Regions from separate parts of the Colwellia sp. PAMC 21821 genome, predicted to be linked through region 2. Evidence: riboswitches for the same ligand, from Rfam matches in the RefSeq annotation. Region 2 holds a riboswitch; the other holds the start of a gene.
What was found. A riboswitch is a leader RNA that binds a small molecule or an ion and turns the genes downstream of it on or off. The one in region 2 is predicted to bind lysine.
Positions count from the first base shown of each region.

Region 1: it holds a riboswitch for lysine, as region 2 does, so the genes downstream of both, dapA (4-hydroxy-tetrahydrodipicolinate synthase) here and lysC (lysine-sensitive aspartokinase 3) in region 2, are expected to answer to the same signal.

Region 1 is NZ_CP014943.1:1,545,394-1,553,609, forward strand. It holds gene yjgA (ribosome biogenesis factor YjgA) at 52-570, shown strand; gene A3Q33_RS06540 (succinylglutamate desuccinylase/aspartoacylase family protein) at 650-1,798, opposite strand; partial or broken gene A3Q33_RS06545 (PLP-dependent decarboxylase) at 1,817-3,060, opposite strand; gene A3Q33_RS06550 (2,3,4,5-tetrahydropyridine-2,6-dicarboxylate N-succinyltransferase) at 3,078-3,827, opposite strand; gene dapA (4-hydroxy-tetrahydrodipicolinate synthase) at 3,824-4,834, opposite strand; lysine riboswitch at 4,915-5,157, opposite strand; gene A3Q33_RS06560 (DsbA family protein) at 5,275-6,570, opposite strand; gene A3Q33_RS06565 (methyltransferase) at 6,798-7,847, shown strand; gene A3Q33_RS06570 (sensor histidine kinase) at 7,935-8,216, shown strand, end outside.
Region 2 is NZ_CP014943.1:4,544,281-4,552,496, forward strand. It holds gene pdsS (proteobacterial dedicated sortase system histidine kinase) at 1-265, shown strand, start outside; gene queE (7-carboxy-7-deazaguanine synthase QueE) at 326-1,000, opposite strand; gene queC (7-cyano-7-deazaguanine synthase QueC) at 1,070-1,726, shown strand; gene lysC (lysine-sensitive aspartokinase 3) at 1,855-3,231, opposite strand; lysine riboswitch at 3,482-3,668, opposite strand; gene A3Q33_RS18985 (ElyC/SanA/YdcF family protein) at 3,895-4,647, shown strand; gene A3Q33_RS18990 (Nif3-like dinuclear metal center hexameric protein) at 4,751-5,509, opposite strand; gene A3Q33_RS18995 (class I SAM-dependent methyltransferase) at 5,579-6,340, opposite strand; gene gloB (hydroxyacylglutathione hydrolase) at 6,425-7,210, shown strand; gene A3Q33_RS19005 (lytic transglycosylase) at 7,291-8,216, shown strand, end outside.

The DNA of each region.
Region 1 (8,216 bases), 1.9 Mb from region 2:
CTCCTGCTTTGTTGTATACTATAGGTAATTATCACTTGATTACTTAACATTATGCCCCACTCTGCCAACGATATCGATGAATTAGAAGAAGAATTACTGAGTAAATCGGAAATAAAACGAGAAATGCATCGACTGCAAGATTTTGGCCTGGTTATAGTCAAAATGTCGAAGCATCAACGCAGTAAATTACCGCTGACTGATGATCTAAAAGCTGCCATGCTGCTCGCGGATAAAATCACCAATAAACATGAGGCTTTACGTCGCCATGTGCGTCATATTGCAAAAATATTGGCTGAAACCGATCTTGAACCGATAAAGCAAGCTATGGATGTTATGGCTAATAAACATCAGCAAGAGTCAGTTAAATTTGAAAAACTTGAAAAAATGCGTGATGACCTTATCGCCGATGGTAATGAGACCATTGAAGCATTGTTGACCGAATGTGAAAGCATGGAAAGACAAAAGCTGCGACAGTTAGTTCGTCAGGCAAAAAAAGAACATAGCGCTGAAAAAGTTGGTAAACATTACCGAGATTTATTTGCCTACTTAAAAGAGCACATAATTTTTTAACAAAATTGCTAATACATGCTACTAAAAAGCGCCTTGATTTCATCATAAATCAAGGCACTTTTGTTTTCAGAGTCTGAGACTATAAAATACTGTATTTACTAAATACTTTATAAAGTTCGGTGCCTTGATTCACACTCGCTGAGGCAAAATGCAGAATTGGAATAACATTGTCCTCTAGGCTGATATAGTGCAATGGATCGCCATCACCATAATTGTCCATGCGAAGAATACGTGCCAAGGGTTCTCCAGCCGCGAGAGGCTGACCAAATTCAGCTAAATAATCTACCATGCCCCCCATAGGAGAATAAAGCGCCTTATAGTCTTCTAACATACAACTGTATCGAACCATGGTTTTTGGATGGAAGTCATTGCTATTGATAACCCCTTGGTATTGCAAATAGCTTAAAATACCTAAGGCATCTTCATGCGCAACGTCTAAATCAATCTGCTCTTGTGAACCCAACTCAACAGTAAAGCTTTCTTTTATCACCGCATCTTTACCATGATTAGTCGCAGTTTTCGTGATGGGAAAGTCTCGACCTAGTTCTGCGAATTTCAATTGTAAATACCACCAAGGACAAAATGTCGCTTCATCTAAAGCGCCATCAAAACCATTAGGGATAAATAAAACATGTGGAATATCAAAATACTCAGCACTGGCTCGGGCATAGTCTGGGCAATATAAGTGCTTACTCGAAATTGGCCCTGTGTGCAGATCTAAAACAAGATCAGCCTGATGAGCTAAGCGTTGCAATTGATATGCGATACGCTGTCCGGTAGTAATACCATAGATATTATGATTAAGCTTTTGAGATATTTTCTCGACCATCAAGGCTTTAAAAGCACGTTCTATTTCGACTATTGAATCGGTTAAATGCGCCTTTGCAAAGGGCTCAATAATACTTTCGTCAAAATGATACATGCGATTCCAGTTAACACCGGTAATGGGATCAAATCGACCTAAGGTATACTCACCGTTTTTATGATTACAACCCACCGGGTTAGCATAAGGTACAAGGGTAATACTGCCATTTAATTCAATAGTTTTTAATTGCTCTAACAACTGAAAAATAACCGCATTGCCTTGCACTTCTGCACCATGCATATTGGCTTGTATGTAAACATCAGGCCCTTGTTGTTTACCCTTAATACGGTAAACGGGCACGGTAAGGGCTGCACCACTGGCCATTTCACCAACATGCATCACTTCTTTACTAATTAAATTCATAAATAACCTTATTAAGCCTTAGCGTAAATACCATGAAGCAGGTTGAGCTGATCGTACTTGCTCAATTTTTCCTTGCTGCAGAACATATTCTGCCGCAATTTGATGACAAAGAAAAAATGGCATACTTTCGGTAAAGCCATAAGCGCCCGCTAAACCAAATATTAATTGATCGTCAACCGCAACATCACTGGCTATCGCCAAGGTACCTAATTTATCTAAACTAGTACACAATGGACCATGAAGATCAAAATAAACAGGACTTGCAGATGACTCTCTGATCATCGCCACTGGAAATGGCTGTTCTGTAATGGCAGGTCGAATTAAATGATTAATCCCCCCGCTAACACTAACTGTTGGTGTTCAAAATTTACTTTACGGTCAACAACTGAGGTTACGTAATAACCCATTTCAGCCACCGCAAAGCGTCCAAGCTCTAACCAGAGTTCGCTGACCCCGGCTCGCGCTTTTATTTTGGCTAAGTCGGCAACAATCTCTTCCCATCGTAAGCTTTTTCGAGTTTGCAGGTAATCAACACCTAAACCGCCACCTAAATCTAATACCTCTAGGGTCATTCCTAATTGTTTGGCCAATGACAACAAAGGCGATACCATTTGTGACCAAAGCTCAAACATAAGCTCATTGCTGAGCATATTTCCCCATTGGAAAATATGTAGACCGTTGATATTCAGTGCAGGAAAGTCACTTACTTTTATCGTTTCCCACGCTTGGCAAGATAAACCAAAAGCCGTTACTTCGTTACCCCCTAAAGGATTCTTCTCTCCCTCCTCCCATTGCAACTGCACGCGCAATAACACTTGGGGTTGGCAAGATAATTCGCTAGCGGCGTCATTAAGCCATTGTAACTGGTTCAAACTCTCCACCACAAAAGTGCGCACGCCTTGCTCTAGAAATGCTTTTATCTGCCGCTTAGATTTAGCGGGGCCAGTATTAAGAATACGATCGGCGGGAACATCTTGTGCTAATACTTGTGTTAGCTCGCCTTGACTTGCAACATCAAAATTAAAACCTTGCTGCGCTAAAGTTTTGATCACCCTTGACAAGGGGTTTGCCTTGACAGCAAACCAAAGCTTAATCACGTCTTGTTGCATCAAACTCGATAAATGTTGTTCAAGATAGTCGAGATCATAAAGAAAGTAACCGTCTTCATCTTGCTCAACGTCAGTAGGCTTATTTAGTCGTTCCTGATGCGCCAATAGCGGTTCAAGTAATGCAGGCCTAAGCCAGTTTGGTCTATTTAACATTGCAGTCATTTTTGTTCCTAGCGCAGCACAGATTCAAGTTCTAACGCCGCATTACTTTTTTCATCACGGTACTTAACAATTAACGCACAAGCCATATTCAGTCCATGCTGCTCTGCCCATTGGCCAGCTACAGGACGAGTGCCCGGCACAACTACAGCATTTTCAGGTATATCAGCACCTTTTGCTAATATGACATTATTGACACAGTCATAAACCGGTACCGACGCTGATAGCGAAACACCTGGCGCTAAAACTGCACCTTTCTTCACTACAATTCCTTCAACAATAATAACGCCAGCACTTAAAAATGCATTATCTTCAATAATCACTGGGCTAGCACCAATAGGCTCAAGTACACCGCCTATTTGTACGGCAGCAGAAACATGTACATTTTTGCCAATTTGTGCACACGAGCCAATCAATGCATGGCTATCAATCATAGTTCCGCTATCAACAAAGGCGCCAACATTTATGTAGGCCGGTGGCATAATAATAACGCCCGGCGCTACGTAAGCACCTCGGCGAACAGATGAACCACCCGGTACCATTCTGACTTTATCGGCAACGGTAAATTCACGTGCAGGTAAATTATGCTTATCAACGAAACCACGATAAGCACCATCAAATTCGATATTTTCTCCCGCTTTAAATGCCGCTAGAATTGCTTGCTTTACTTCGGTATTAACTTGCCAAGTACCATCGCTATTTTGTTGTGCTGCTCGAGTTTTACCGGTTTCTAAATCTGTTAATGTTTGCTGCCATGTCATGAGTTTATGTCTCGTAAGTTAGTTGTAGTTACAGAGTGATAATTTTCAGCACTAAGCGTGCTAGTTGAAGCATAATGTTGAGCTAAAGGATTGTTACTATTATTTTCTAGCCATTGCTGAATTTGTCGATGGGTATCTTGTAAACCGTGTTGCGCTGAAATTTCTTCTTGGCATAACGGTAAACGAAGCTTCGCAGAACTAATGATGTTAAGTTCAGCCATTAAAACTTTTACCGGTATTGGGTTGGCCACTTGAAATAATGCCGTTATAGCCTTATGCCAGAGCGGAAAAAGGCTTTCATTTTGATGAGCTAAAGCCATAGCGACATATTGCCTAGTTGCCTCAGGCCAAACGTTTGAGCTAACAGACACTAGACCTTTCACGCCGGCGCCGGCAAGATAAGGCATCATGGCATCTTCACCACTATACAAATCAACGCTTGGACAATGCTCTTTGTAGGCTAGGAGTTTATTGAGATCGCCACTGGCTTCTTTTAGCGCCCAACAATTTTTATGGTTTTGCACTTGTTGCAAGGCTGTAATAGTAATTTCAACGCTACTGCGCGAAGGAACGTTATAAAGCATGCAAGGAAAGTTTGCGGCATCAAGTAGGCTTTTAAACCATAGCGTTTGCCCAACTGGGCCTGGCTTGGCATAAATGGGGCTAGCGAGTAAATAAGCATTTATCGGCAGTTGATTGCATTGTTCAATCCAGGCAAGTTGCTCGTTAAGGTTATATCCGCCAACCGCAACCATTAATGGCACCTGCAAAGTCATAGCGCAAACGTATTTTACAATACTTAAATGCTCTTGCGCGGTCAGTGCTAAGCCTTCACCTGTGCTTCCCAATAATAAAATGCCATTGTGAGCAGCGTTTTGTTGTAAAACTAGATTACGCAAACTGACATAGTCAATTTCGTCATTGGCAAATAATGGCGTGATCAATGCGGTCCAGACCAATGGTCGATCTGTGATTAACTGATTATCTATCGATTTTTTTTGATTCATTTCTCTCGAACTCTTGTCGTTCGGAGAACTTTTAGGCGCTTGTAGAGGCAAAATTTCAAGGACGAAACTTGGCCTTTACAAAGGCCAGAAGCTCTCCACCTAATAGGTGACAGTTGCAAGGATTCAACCTAATACCAGTCGGACTCAACTATTGATCCGCTTGGCATAATGCTTAATCGACGTTTAACAACGACTAAGCTAAAACAACCGGCAATTGTATTATCAAATTTACAATTACCTCGGCGTTAAACCCCCTCATTATTGCTCAATAGAGTTTGATCTCTTCACAATAACTACCTGGTTAACGCTCCTCTTCTGGCCCTATATTAGTGGTAATTAATTTTTTACGATTAATTTCACTGGAATAAGGGACTGCAATATTAAAACATTTAAATATAAGCACAGTCAATAGACGTCTATACGTATATTGACAATTCCTATTAACCCACTGTTCTAAATATATTTATTTCTTTTTCTAATGCAAAAATACGATCTTGACCCCAATAACTGTTTCCGCCATAACTAAAACAAGGTACACCCCACAAGTTTAACTTGCTCAGTTCAACTTGATTGATATCTGCCCATTGTTGCCAGTCATGTTGTTCCTGATAAATTGTCGCTTCATCAACATCTAGAGCTAACTTGCTAAGTATAGTCTCTACATTTTTTGGATTCGCCAAGTCAATACCATCAACATAAATGGCTTGGAAGCAAGCCATTATATACTCAACAGCCTTCCCTTGCTGTTGCGCCCAAGCAAATAAACGATAGGCGTTAATAACCCCATCACCGAGAGGGTCAGTAAAGCCCTTAAACTCAATACCCAGTTTTTTAGCTTCACGTACAGCATCAAGATAGATGTATTTTTGCTTCATCATCGGAATCGACTCGCCGCGCATCAATAATGGCAATATCGGCCTGATGACTAACTCGATTTGTTGACGCTCAGCTAAATTCAAGGCTTGCACAAACCCCAAATAAGAATAAGGGCTGCGTAGTGATATATAGATCACCAAGGGCTCAGCCGCTACAGTAGCTGTCTTAGCGGTGTTTATATCAACTATTTTATGAGGAAAATGTTGTGGCGTAACAATGTTATTCAATTTAATTTTTTTTGGCGTAAAATCTTCAGTAACATCATCGAGTAAAGCAAATTTTTCTAACATACTTTCAAAATGATATAACCGATCAATGCCGACAAACCAACTACCAGCAAAAAAAATACTTGCCGGAGCATAATGACCTTTTGCTTTTAAACGGGTTTGATTTTTAACTTGATGGTTAATCGTTGGGGTAGAAGTTTGAAAGTGTTCGCGGTAATGATTGCCCCATGTATTTATAAATATTTGTTCCGCATTTTTAATGTTGTTCACCAGCAATTGCCAAGTCTGTTGGCCCGTTGTTAACGATGCAGAAGATGGCTCTGCGGTAATATTAACTAATTGATACTGTTCAGCCATTACATTTGCGTCTTTAATTGCCCATTGACGATATAGCTTTGGGCACATGGTCACACCGGGTAAAGTTCCCCAGATAAAAAGCACTTTAAAATCTAATCGATAATTTATGGCTAAGCGAGATAACATTTGCACTAACATAAAACTATGTGGGTCATTGAGTGACAGATAGACTTCTGCTTGAGCTTTTTTACCCAAAAGTTGCCCCATCAAAAAGTAGCGAAAAATCAATATTTTTGCTCTAAGTTGACTATGCAGCCATTTTATTTTTAGTCGCAATAACATTTTCTTAAAAATAGTTAATTCCCTGTGGACTAATGATGGCGAGATAATTTAATTCGCGTAGAATGCGCGCATTATGACATATTAATATCAGCTGTATAAATGAATTATCGTTAAGTGAGTTATTTCATCTATAGCTATTTTATTTAAAAAATTAACGGTAATTATTTAAACAAATAAGCTACTGTAAATTAGTAACATTTATCACAATCATAGGTATTTCCATGGCAATAAGTAACATTAACCAACTATTGATTCGCAATCTTGAGGCATTAACCGCAGCAAGACCTCTTTTGGTTAATATCGCAGACGACGGTTTTATTGCCCAATACTTAAGCCAACATAGCGCTGCTAACATTGACAGCTATCATACAAATTTTGCTGAATATACCCATTGTCAGCAACTTAAAAACGCTCGTTTACGTGCACATTTTGGCGTTGAGTATGTCGCTAAAAATAAACACGATATGGCTATCATTCATTTCCCAAAAAGTAAGGCTGAATTTAGCTTTACGTTAGCCATGCTGGCCGATTCAATGACAGATGATGCGACCATCGTTATTGTGGGTGAAAATAAAGGTGGCGTAAAGTCAGCCGATAAACTCGGGGCTGACTACCTAGCGTACTGCAACAAAGTTGATTCTGCCCGGCATTGTTTAATGTTTATTGGTGAGTTCAAGCCTGCCCTGCCTCGTTTTGAACTGGAAAAGTTCTATAAATATTACCCAATACAAGTACAAGAAAAAACCTTAAAAATTGCTGCATTACCCGGCGTGTTTAGTCAAAACGCATTAGATACCGGCACAGAGATTTTATTAGCCCACTTGCCTGATGTTATCAATGGCAAAGTTTTAGATTTCGGCTGTGGTGCTGGTGTTATCGCAGCATATATAGGGACGGTGCATCCACAAACTAAATTAACTTTAGTTGATGTCAGTGCTTTAGCATTGCACTCTGCGCGAACAACATTAAGCTTAAACCAGTTATCTGGGGAATATATATCCTCAAATAGTTTATCTGATGTTAAAGAGCGCTATGACTTTGTGATCTCTAATCCACCATTTCATCAAGGTGTAAAAACAAATTATGCCGCGACTGAGCAATTTTTAACTGAAATTAAGCAGAATTTAACGGCTAAAGCATGTGTTACCATTGTCGCGAATAGCTTTTTGAAATACTTACCCATAATGGAAAAGGCTATCGGTAAAACAAAAACGTTAGCAATTAAAAAAGGCTTTGCTGTTTATCAGTGTTATCTTAATAGTAAAAATTAAAAGTTTAACTATGACAAAATGATTGTTGAAATCCATAAGGTTTTCTACAATCATTTTATAGCCACAATCAATTGAGTTTAGAATTGTATGCCAACAACCCAGCCTATTTGGTCTATTCGTCGTATCTTCTTGATCTCGATCTTCAGTGCTTTCTCAATATTGTCTATATTGAGTCTCTCAATAATTACGCATCAATTTAACAAAAGTTACCATGACAGTGCCGCCGAACAAATAGAGCACTGGGCCAAGGTTTTGGCAGATGAGAGTTTACTCTATGTAGTTAATTCAGAACGAAAAGCACTCAATGATAGTTTTTTATTACCAAAACACATCCCCAATTTAAATCATATACATATCTATCAATTAGAT
Region 2 (8,216 bases):
TGCAGTCAGCGTTGAAAAGCAGAATCACCAGGTCACATTAGTTATTAGCAACAACGGTGAATTATTACCTGAAGAAATGAGCGAGCAGCTATTTGACTCTATGGTATCCATCAGGAAGAAACACAATAATGAACAACCACATTTAGGTTTAGGTTTGTATATAGCGCGATTAATATGTCAATTTCATAGCGGCACAATAAAGGCAGTAAATAAACAAAATCAACAAGGCGTTGAGGTGATTATTATGCTGCCAGTGACAAAGTAACATTTACAGAAGAGACGATCGTGCATGGATTAAAACATCGATCGCTTATTATGTCAGTCGCTATTCAATACCAATGTATTTGTGAACTTGTACTGACAAGCGCCAGTTATTTTCGATACACGTGGCAATAGCAAGTTCGGTAGCCCTTTGTTTTTGGCTGATCGGTTGTAAGTAAATTTGCTTGTCTGCTACTTTATGCTCCGCCAATAATGCTTTTAAGTCGTCAATATGTTGCTCAGTTGCCACTGGGTGCTTAATTTCATTAGCACGTTGCATGGCACTGGCTAAAATTTCGTAACCACCACGCATATTAACTTTTGGTGAAACCGTTACCCAACATTGCTCAGAGACTCGAATTTCAAAAGTACCTGAAGTTTCAACCTGACAACTATAACCCTGTGCTTCAAAATATAAACACAACTCGGTTAAATCGACCATGCAGGGTTCACCGCCGGTGATCACAATATGTTTAGCTTTATAGCCCTGCTGACTAAATATTGCAGCCATATCATCAAGTGATAAATTCGACCATTGTTCGGTCTCTTCTGACTTACCTAATAGTGTTTTGCTAGGGATCTCTAATTCAGGATGGATATCCCAAGTATGCTTAGTATCGCACCAAGAACAGCCCACTGGACAGCCTTGTAAACGAAGAAAAATTGACGGTTGGCCGGTAAAAGAGCCTTCGCCTTGCAGAGTTTCAAACAATTCATTTATTTTATAACGTGTGGTCATTACTTTAATGCTTAGATAATTTCGAGTAGAATGCGCAAGTTTTTATTATACCCCAAGAGACCAGCAAATATGAGTAATAAAGTCGTAGTAATTTTTTCCGGTGGCATGGATTCTTTCACTGTACTGCACCGTGCTTTAAAAGATGGTAAAGAAGTTTATGCTTTAACCTTTGATTATGGCCAAAAACACGTGAAAGAAATTGCCTGTGCCAGTAAAGTTTGTCAGCAATTGAATGTTGCTCATAAGGTTATTGATATATCTGCGATCAACCAATTATTAGCCGGATCATCTTTAACGGATGACATCGATATTCCAGAAGGACATTACGAAGCCGAAAGTATGAAATCAACGGTAGTGCCAAACCGAAATATGATTTTACTGTCACTTGCTGTAGGTTATGCGGTATCCGTTAAAGCTTCACAAGTTTATTACGGTGCTCATTCTGGCGACCATGCTATTTACCCTGATTGCCGTCCTGAATTTGTCATGAAAATGAATGACGTTTGTAAAATTGCTAACTATGAAGCCGTTGAAATTTTTAGTCCGTATTTAACTAACAGCAAATCAGATATTTTAACTGATGGTTTGAACATGGGCTTGAGCTACAATGACACGTGGACTTGTTACAATGGCCGCGAAAAAGCCTGTGGTAAATGTGGTGCATGTCAGGAACGCTTAGAAGCTTTTGCTGACAATAATGTGACTGACCCATTAGCCTATGAATAAAATGTCTGACTCAATGTAGTTAATATTATTTTAAAAGCAAAAAGGGACAAATAAATGTCCCTTTTTAGTCTCTCAATTTATCTGTTCAGGTTTAACAAAATTCAACAGTATTTCTGTCTACATCGAGCTTAACCAGAAAATAAAGTCGCGTGTAATCGTTCAACGACTTGGTTAGCATCAGCTTCTGGTACCAAGAAGCAAAGGTTGTGATTACTCGCACCATGACAAATCATGCGAATATTGAAATCATTCACTTTATCAAAAATGCTGCTACCAACCCCTTTAGTGCCATGAATTTTATTACCGATCACCGCAATTAAACTCAAACCATGTTCAACGCTGACTTCACAAAGTTGCTCTAACTCTTCTACAACCGCTTTAGTGAGCAAGGCTTGTGTTGAACCATGTGGGTTATCAAAGGTCATCGCAACACTGATTTCACTGGTCGTGATTAAATCAACACTGAGTTGATGCTTAGCTAATACAGTAAAAACTTTTGCTAAAAAGCCACTGGCGTGAAGCATTTGCGGGCTTTTAACGGTTACCAGAGTTTGCTCTCGACGCAGCGCAATTGAACGATAGGTCGGATTAGATTCAACCTCGCGCTGTATTCTTGTACCGCCCGCATCAGGTTCTTTACTTGAACCAACAAATACAGGGATATCTTGGCGCATGGCGGGTATAAGTGTTGCCGGGTGAAGAATTTTAGCGCCAAATGTTGCCATTTCTGCCGCTTCACCAAAGCTTATTTCATTAATCGAACGCGCTTGATCAGTAATACGAGGATCAGTAGTGAAAATGCCCACTACATCAGTCCAAATACTTAAATTACTGGCTTCAATAGCTTCTGCTAGCAATGCTGCACTATAATCAGAACCACCTCGACCCAGTGTTGTCGTGTTACCTTGTTGATCGCTACCAATAAAACCTTGTGTCACGATAACTTGCTCAGTAAGCAAAGGTAGCAGGAATGTTTTAGCATTAGCGGCTATTTGGGTTAAATCAACTTGGGCTTTGCCATACAAATTATCGGTTTTCATAACTTGTCGAGCATCAAAGTAATGACCATTAACACCAACAGATTGTAATACTTGAGCAAAAATACGTGAACTGAATTGTTCGCCAAAACTTAAAATTTCATCACCGTTTTTCGTGGTATGTTGCTGTGCTTGTTGCTCCGCAAAACCGCGTAATGAAGTTAATAATGCTGATATTTCATTATTAATACTTTCTTGGTGGGTAAAGTTTTCAGTTATCGCAAATTGAATATCTGCGATATTAGTCATTATTTGTTCACGTTCCGTGGTACTAACATCAGCTTGACTTAAGCGTACTAAATGATTAGTTACCCCCGCACTTGCTGATACTACGACTAAGCGGTTAGTGGTATTTTTTTTGATAATATCCGCGCAACGCAGCATGGCTTGATAATCAGCAACACTGGTGCCGCCAAATTTTGCAACGGTAATATTGTTGGTATTAACTTGTTTAACGTTAACAGACATGTAAGTTCTCCAAGCGTGTTGTTGGCAGAACGTTAACAGCTATACAATGGCATAAAGTTTCGATGGTATTAACACCCGTTTCTAACGGCAGAAAATAACAGTTTAACATAAAAAATCTTCCTAAAAGCCTGTTTACTGAGTGATATTTAGTAAAGTACAGTAAATTATACAGGCAAATAAATACAAGGAAGAGCATGACTGAGCGTAGAGCGAATAAGATTAGAATAATCAATTATTCAGACGGTACTATTCAGCCAGAAGCTCTCCACCCTATGCTAAAAACGTATTTTTAGCGGTGACAGCCCTAAGGATTCAGCCTTAGCGACCGAATGTGATAAGTCCCACTATCAACATTCTCGGCAATTGTCCCCCTTAGTAACAATCAAAGGATGGGCTCCTCATGTTACTTACCTGGCAATTGCGCCTCTTCTGGTGCGAAAATTATCATAAAACTTGTAAGTACATAATGAAAAATACTCAGAAGTTAATGGAAAATAATTTCTAATTTTCAGCGTCGTTATTTAACCCTATCTAAATATAAATATCAACAGACTTTTAGACGTCCAAACAAATTAATTTACGACAAAATTAGCTGCTGCTAAAAAGTTACTTACTTGTTATGCTTCAATAGCTTGAAATAATTCACCTATTTGGAATTTTAATATGGATTTATTTTTACTAAAAAAAATTATCAGCTTAATGATAATGCCACTCAGCGTTATCGTTTTCCTGTTAGTTATCGCTATTTTATTTTATCGTATTAAGCCAAAATTCAGTTTTGTTGCATTGTTAACGGCAACCGCTTTATTAATAATAACTACCCTACCACCTATTTCAGACGCCTTAATGGCACCATTAGAAGATAACTATCCAGCCTTTACCCGCAGCGATAAGCCTGTAGATTATATTATTATTTTAGGCGGTGTTCACACTACAGTTGAGGGCTTACCAGCGACAAGTCAGTTAAAATCCAGTTCGCTAGAAAGGTTAGTTGAAGCTATCCGTATCTATCGATTACACCCAGAAGCGCAAATAATAACCTCAGGGTTTTCAGGTGGTGATGTTAGCTCAAATGCGCAAAAGGTTAAGCAAGCAGCTGTGTTATTAGGTGTACCCGCACATAGGATTATCACTGAAAACTACCCGCAAGATACCGAGGAGGAAGCACAACTCATCGCACCACGAGTGCTCAATAGAAATGTAGTTTTAGTCACTAGCGCTAACCATTTACCTAGAGCCATGGCCTATTTTGAAAAATACGGTATCAATGCGATCCCCGCACCGGCAAGTCCCTGGGTGAAGAAAAACGGACTTACTCCATGGCAGTATTACTTACCGAGTGCAAAAAAATTGCAACAAACTAGTACCGCTTGGCACGAAACATTGGGTCGGATCGTGCAATGGTTTAAAAGCTAACTGCAGACTTAAACAGTGAAGTTTGCGCTAGTTCCCCCTCAAATGGCATCATTAAAAGTGCATGTACCTTGCTTTTTTTCATAATAAGAAAATAACCCTGAACTTACGCAGGGTTATCAATATCAATAAATTTAGCGTCAACTGGCAAGTGTTGATTAAAATGCTCAGCGAGTGCTTTAGCACCGTAACGCTCGGTAGCATGATGACCAGCACAATAGAAATGAATATCCATTTCGCGCGCGACATGAGTCGTTTGCTCAGACACTTCACCACTAATAAAAGCGTCTATGCCTTGCTCTGCGGCCAATTCAATATAGCCTTGACCACCACCGCTGCACCAAGCAACAGTTTTAATCGCTTTATTTGAAGGCGCAGGTATATGCAAGCATTTGCGTTTCAATTGCTCACTTATGCGTTGCTCAAGCACTTGTGGACACAACTCAGTACTGAACTCACCGCGTACCGCTACACTCAAGGCATTACCCACTTCTAGTGGTGCAACATTATCTATGGAAAATAATTTTGCAAGTTGCGCGTTATTACCCAAAATAGGATGAATATCTAACGGTAAATGGTAAGCAAATAAACTAATATCATTTGCCAGTAAAGCTTTAATACGTTTATGTTTCATACCGCGAATGACATAGCTTTCATTCTTCCAAAAGAAACCATGATGCACCACTAAAGCATCGGCTTTTTCCGCGATAGCTTGATCTATCAATGCTTGTGTTGCTGTCACCCCAGTAATAACCTTAACGATTTTGTCACGTCCCTGTATTTGAAGGCCATTCGGACAAAAGTCTTTGATTTGTTCAGGCTTTAATAAGGTATTTAAATAGTGTTCAAATTCATGAAGTTGCATGGGTAAGTTATGACCTTAATTTATGGGTTGAGCTTGAGTAATAATTGAACATTAATTATTACTTATTACTTATTTATTATCTTGCTTATTTGTTTTTCTTGATGAATTCATTGTGGGGACTTTTACGGGTTCAAAGCGCGGTCTAAGTTGCCACTTTGCTTTAATCGGTGTTAAAGGTAGTACCCGTTTTTTTGCCACAATAACATACACTGAGCCTAAACTTGGAAAGAAGCGTGACGCTATATTATGCCAATGGTTACTTAATACCCCCTGCGTTATTTGCCCAGATAATGTTGAATGTAAAAACCGCTGATCAAGTTGTATTTCAAAGCCCATTAAATGTAGCCAATCTTTAACACGCATGGGTGAAAATAATCTTTCATTCCACGGGGTTTTATTACGTCTGTAGGGTATAAATTGATTAAGACCAGCTAAACTAAAAGGATTAAAACCTGTGATCACTAAATAGCCGTTCGGAATTAATACACGGTTAGCTTCACGCACAACATGATGAGGGTCTAATGAAAACTCTAATGCATGTGCCAACACACAAACATCAATACTGTGTTCTAGTAAGGGTAAATCATCAATTTCAGCAACCAAATCACCGTTTCCGAGTTGATTACTTAAGGTTAATTGATGTTTAATAGGACTTTCTGTGCTGTCAACTTCACCACTTAAGGCACCAATTTTTAGCAAATGATAACCAAAAAATTTTGACCACCAAGGTGCCAGTGTTTGATTAATATTCGCAACAATGAGCTCACCATTGGGTAAATGCTGCCAAGATGTTGGATAATCAGGATGCCTAAACGCGAGTGCTGGCTTCATTATATTAAACAGTTAAAAAAATCAGTATAATCATATCTTCAGTATACTCAGGAGCCACACATGCAGCAAACTCAAAGTACCACTATTATGAAAGTTTCCATGATAAAGGCCTTTTCAGATAATTATATTTGGGCAATTTCATCAAACACAAGTCAAAACATGGCCTTAGTCGACCCAGGTGACGCCAGTGTTTGTATCGAATTTATAGAGCAGCAACAATTACAGTTATCAAATATTTTGATCACGCATCATCACGCTGATCATGTTGGTGGTATCAACACACTGGTTGAATATTGTAAAAACAAGCAATGGCCATTGACCATTTATGGTCCAGAGAGTGAAAACATTCCACATTGTGATGTAGCGCTCAATGACAGCCATACCGTAAAGTTAGCAGATTTAGGCTTTGAATTTTCCATTATTGACCTGCCAGGACATACCAGCGGCCATATTGCTTATTTATCGCAAGACAATTTATTTTGTGGCGACACTTTATTTTCTGGCGGCTGTGGCAGACTGTTCGAAGGTACACCAAGTCAAATGCTCTCATCATTAGAAAAGCTTAGTGCATTGCCTGAGCGCACGCACGTATATTGCGCACATGAATATACTCAAGCTAACCTTAACTTTGCCTTAACCGTTGAGCCTGGTAATAGCGAACTAGTTCATTATTACAATCAAGTGTTACAAAAACGCGAACAAGGCATAGCGACTATTCCAACATCTATTATGCTTGAAAAGAAAATCAATCCTTTTTTACGGTGCCATGAGCCTAGTTTGATGACAAGCGCTAGTGAGTACAGTGAAGTTAAAGTTGAGGATAAACTGAAAGCCTTTACCATTATTCGCGCTTGGAAAGACATTTTCTAAGGCGTTTTTTATCGCACAAATCTTGAATATCAGCACTAAATAAGTGACACTGGCGCCAAGTAAATTTAAAAAGACATTGCATGAAGTATAAAACCTTATCTATCGCAACCGTACTCTTATTGTCCGGTTGCCAATCAATATCAAATCAGAACGAATCGAATAAACTTGAAGCTAACTCAGGAAAACAAGTACTTATCGACGTAGCTTCATCGGGAGAAATTAATCAGGCATTGCTGGTTGATGAAGCCATTGACGTAATTCATCCTGTTGCCGATGGTAACGTGGACCTTGGTAATGACGATCAAGAAAGCTACTTAACCGATGATGTTTGGCAAAGAATTCGCAGTAAACTACAGTTTTCAATACCGGATAATCCTCGTGTTGCTAGTCAAAGGGCTTGGTTTGTTAAACACCCCACTTATTTAACTCGCGTAGCAAAACGGGCTGAGCCGTTCTTGTATTACATCGTTGAAGCATTAGAAGCAAACGATATACCCATCGAAATTGCCTTGTTACCTATTGTTGAAAGTGCGTTTGACCCTTTTGCTTACTCCCATGGCCGAGCCTCTGGCATGTGGCAATTTGTACCTGGCACAGGCAAACGTTTTGGCATGAAACAAAATTGGTGGTATGACGGACGCAGAGATGTTGTGGCTTCAACCCAAGGTGCTATTAAATATTTAAAATATTTAAACAAATTTTTTGATGGCGATTGGATGCTAGCATTAGCAGCATACAACTCCGGTGAAGGCCGAGTAAGACGAGCGGTTAGAAAAAACCAAAAGCAAAACCTTCCTACCGACTTTTGGTCTCTAGATTTACCAAAAGAAACGCGCGCCTATGTGCCGAAGTTATTAGCGTTAGCTGACATCGTTAAACGTAGCGATGAATTAAAAATTAAATTGCACGAAATTGATAATAGCTCGGTGATCACACAAGTTGATATTGGTTCACAACTTGATTTAGCCAAAGCCGCGCAATTAGCCGATTTAACTTTAACCGAGTT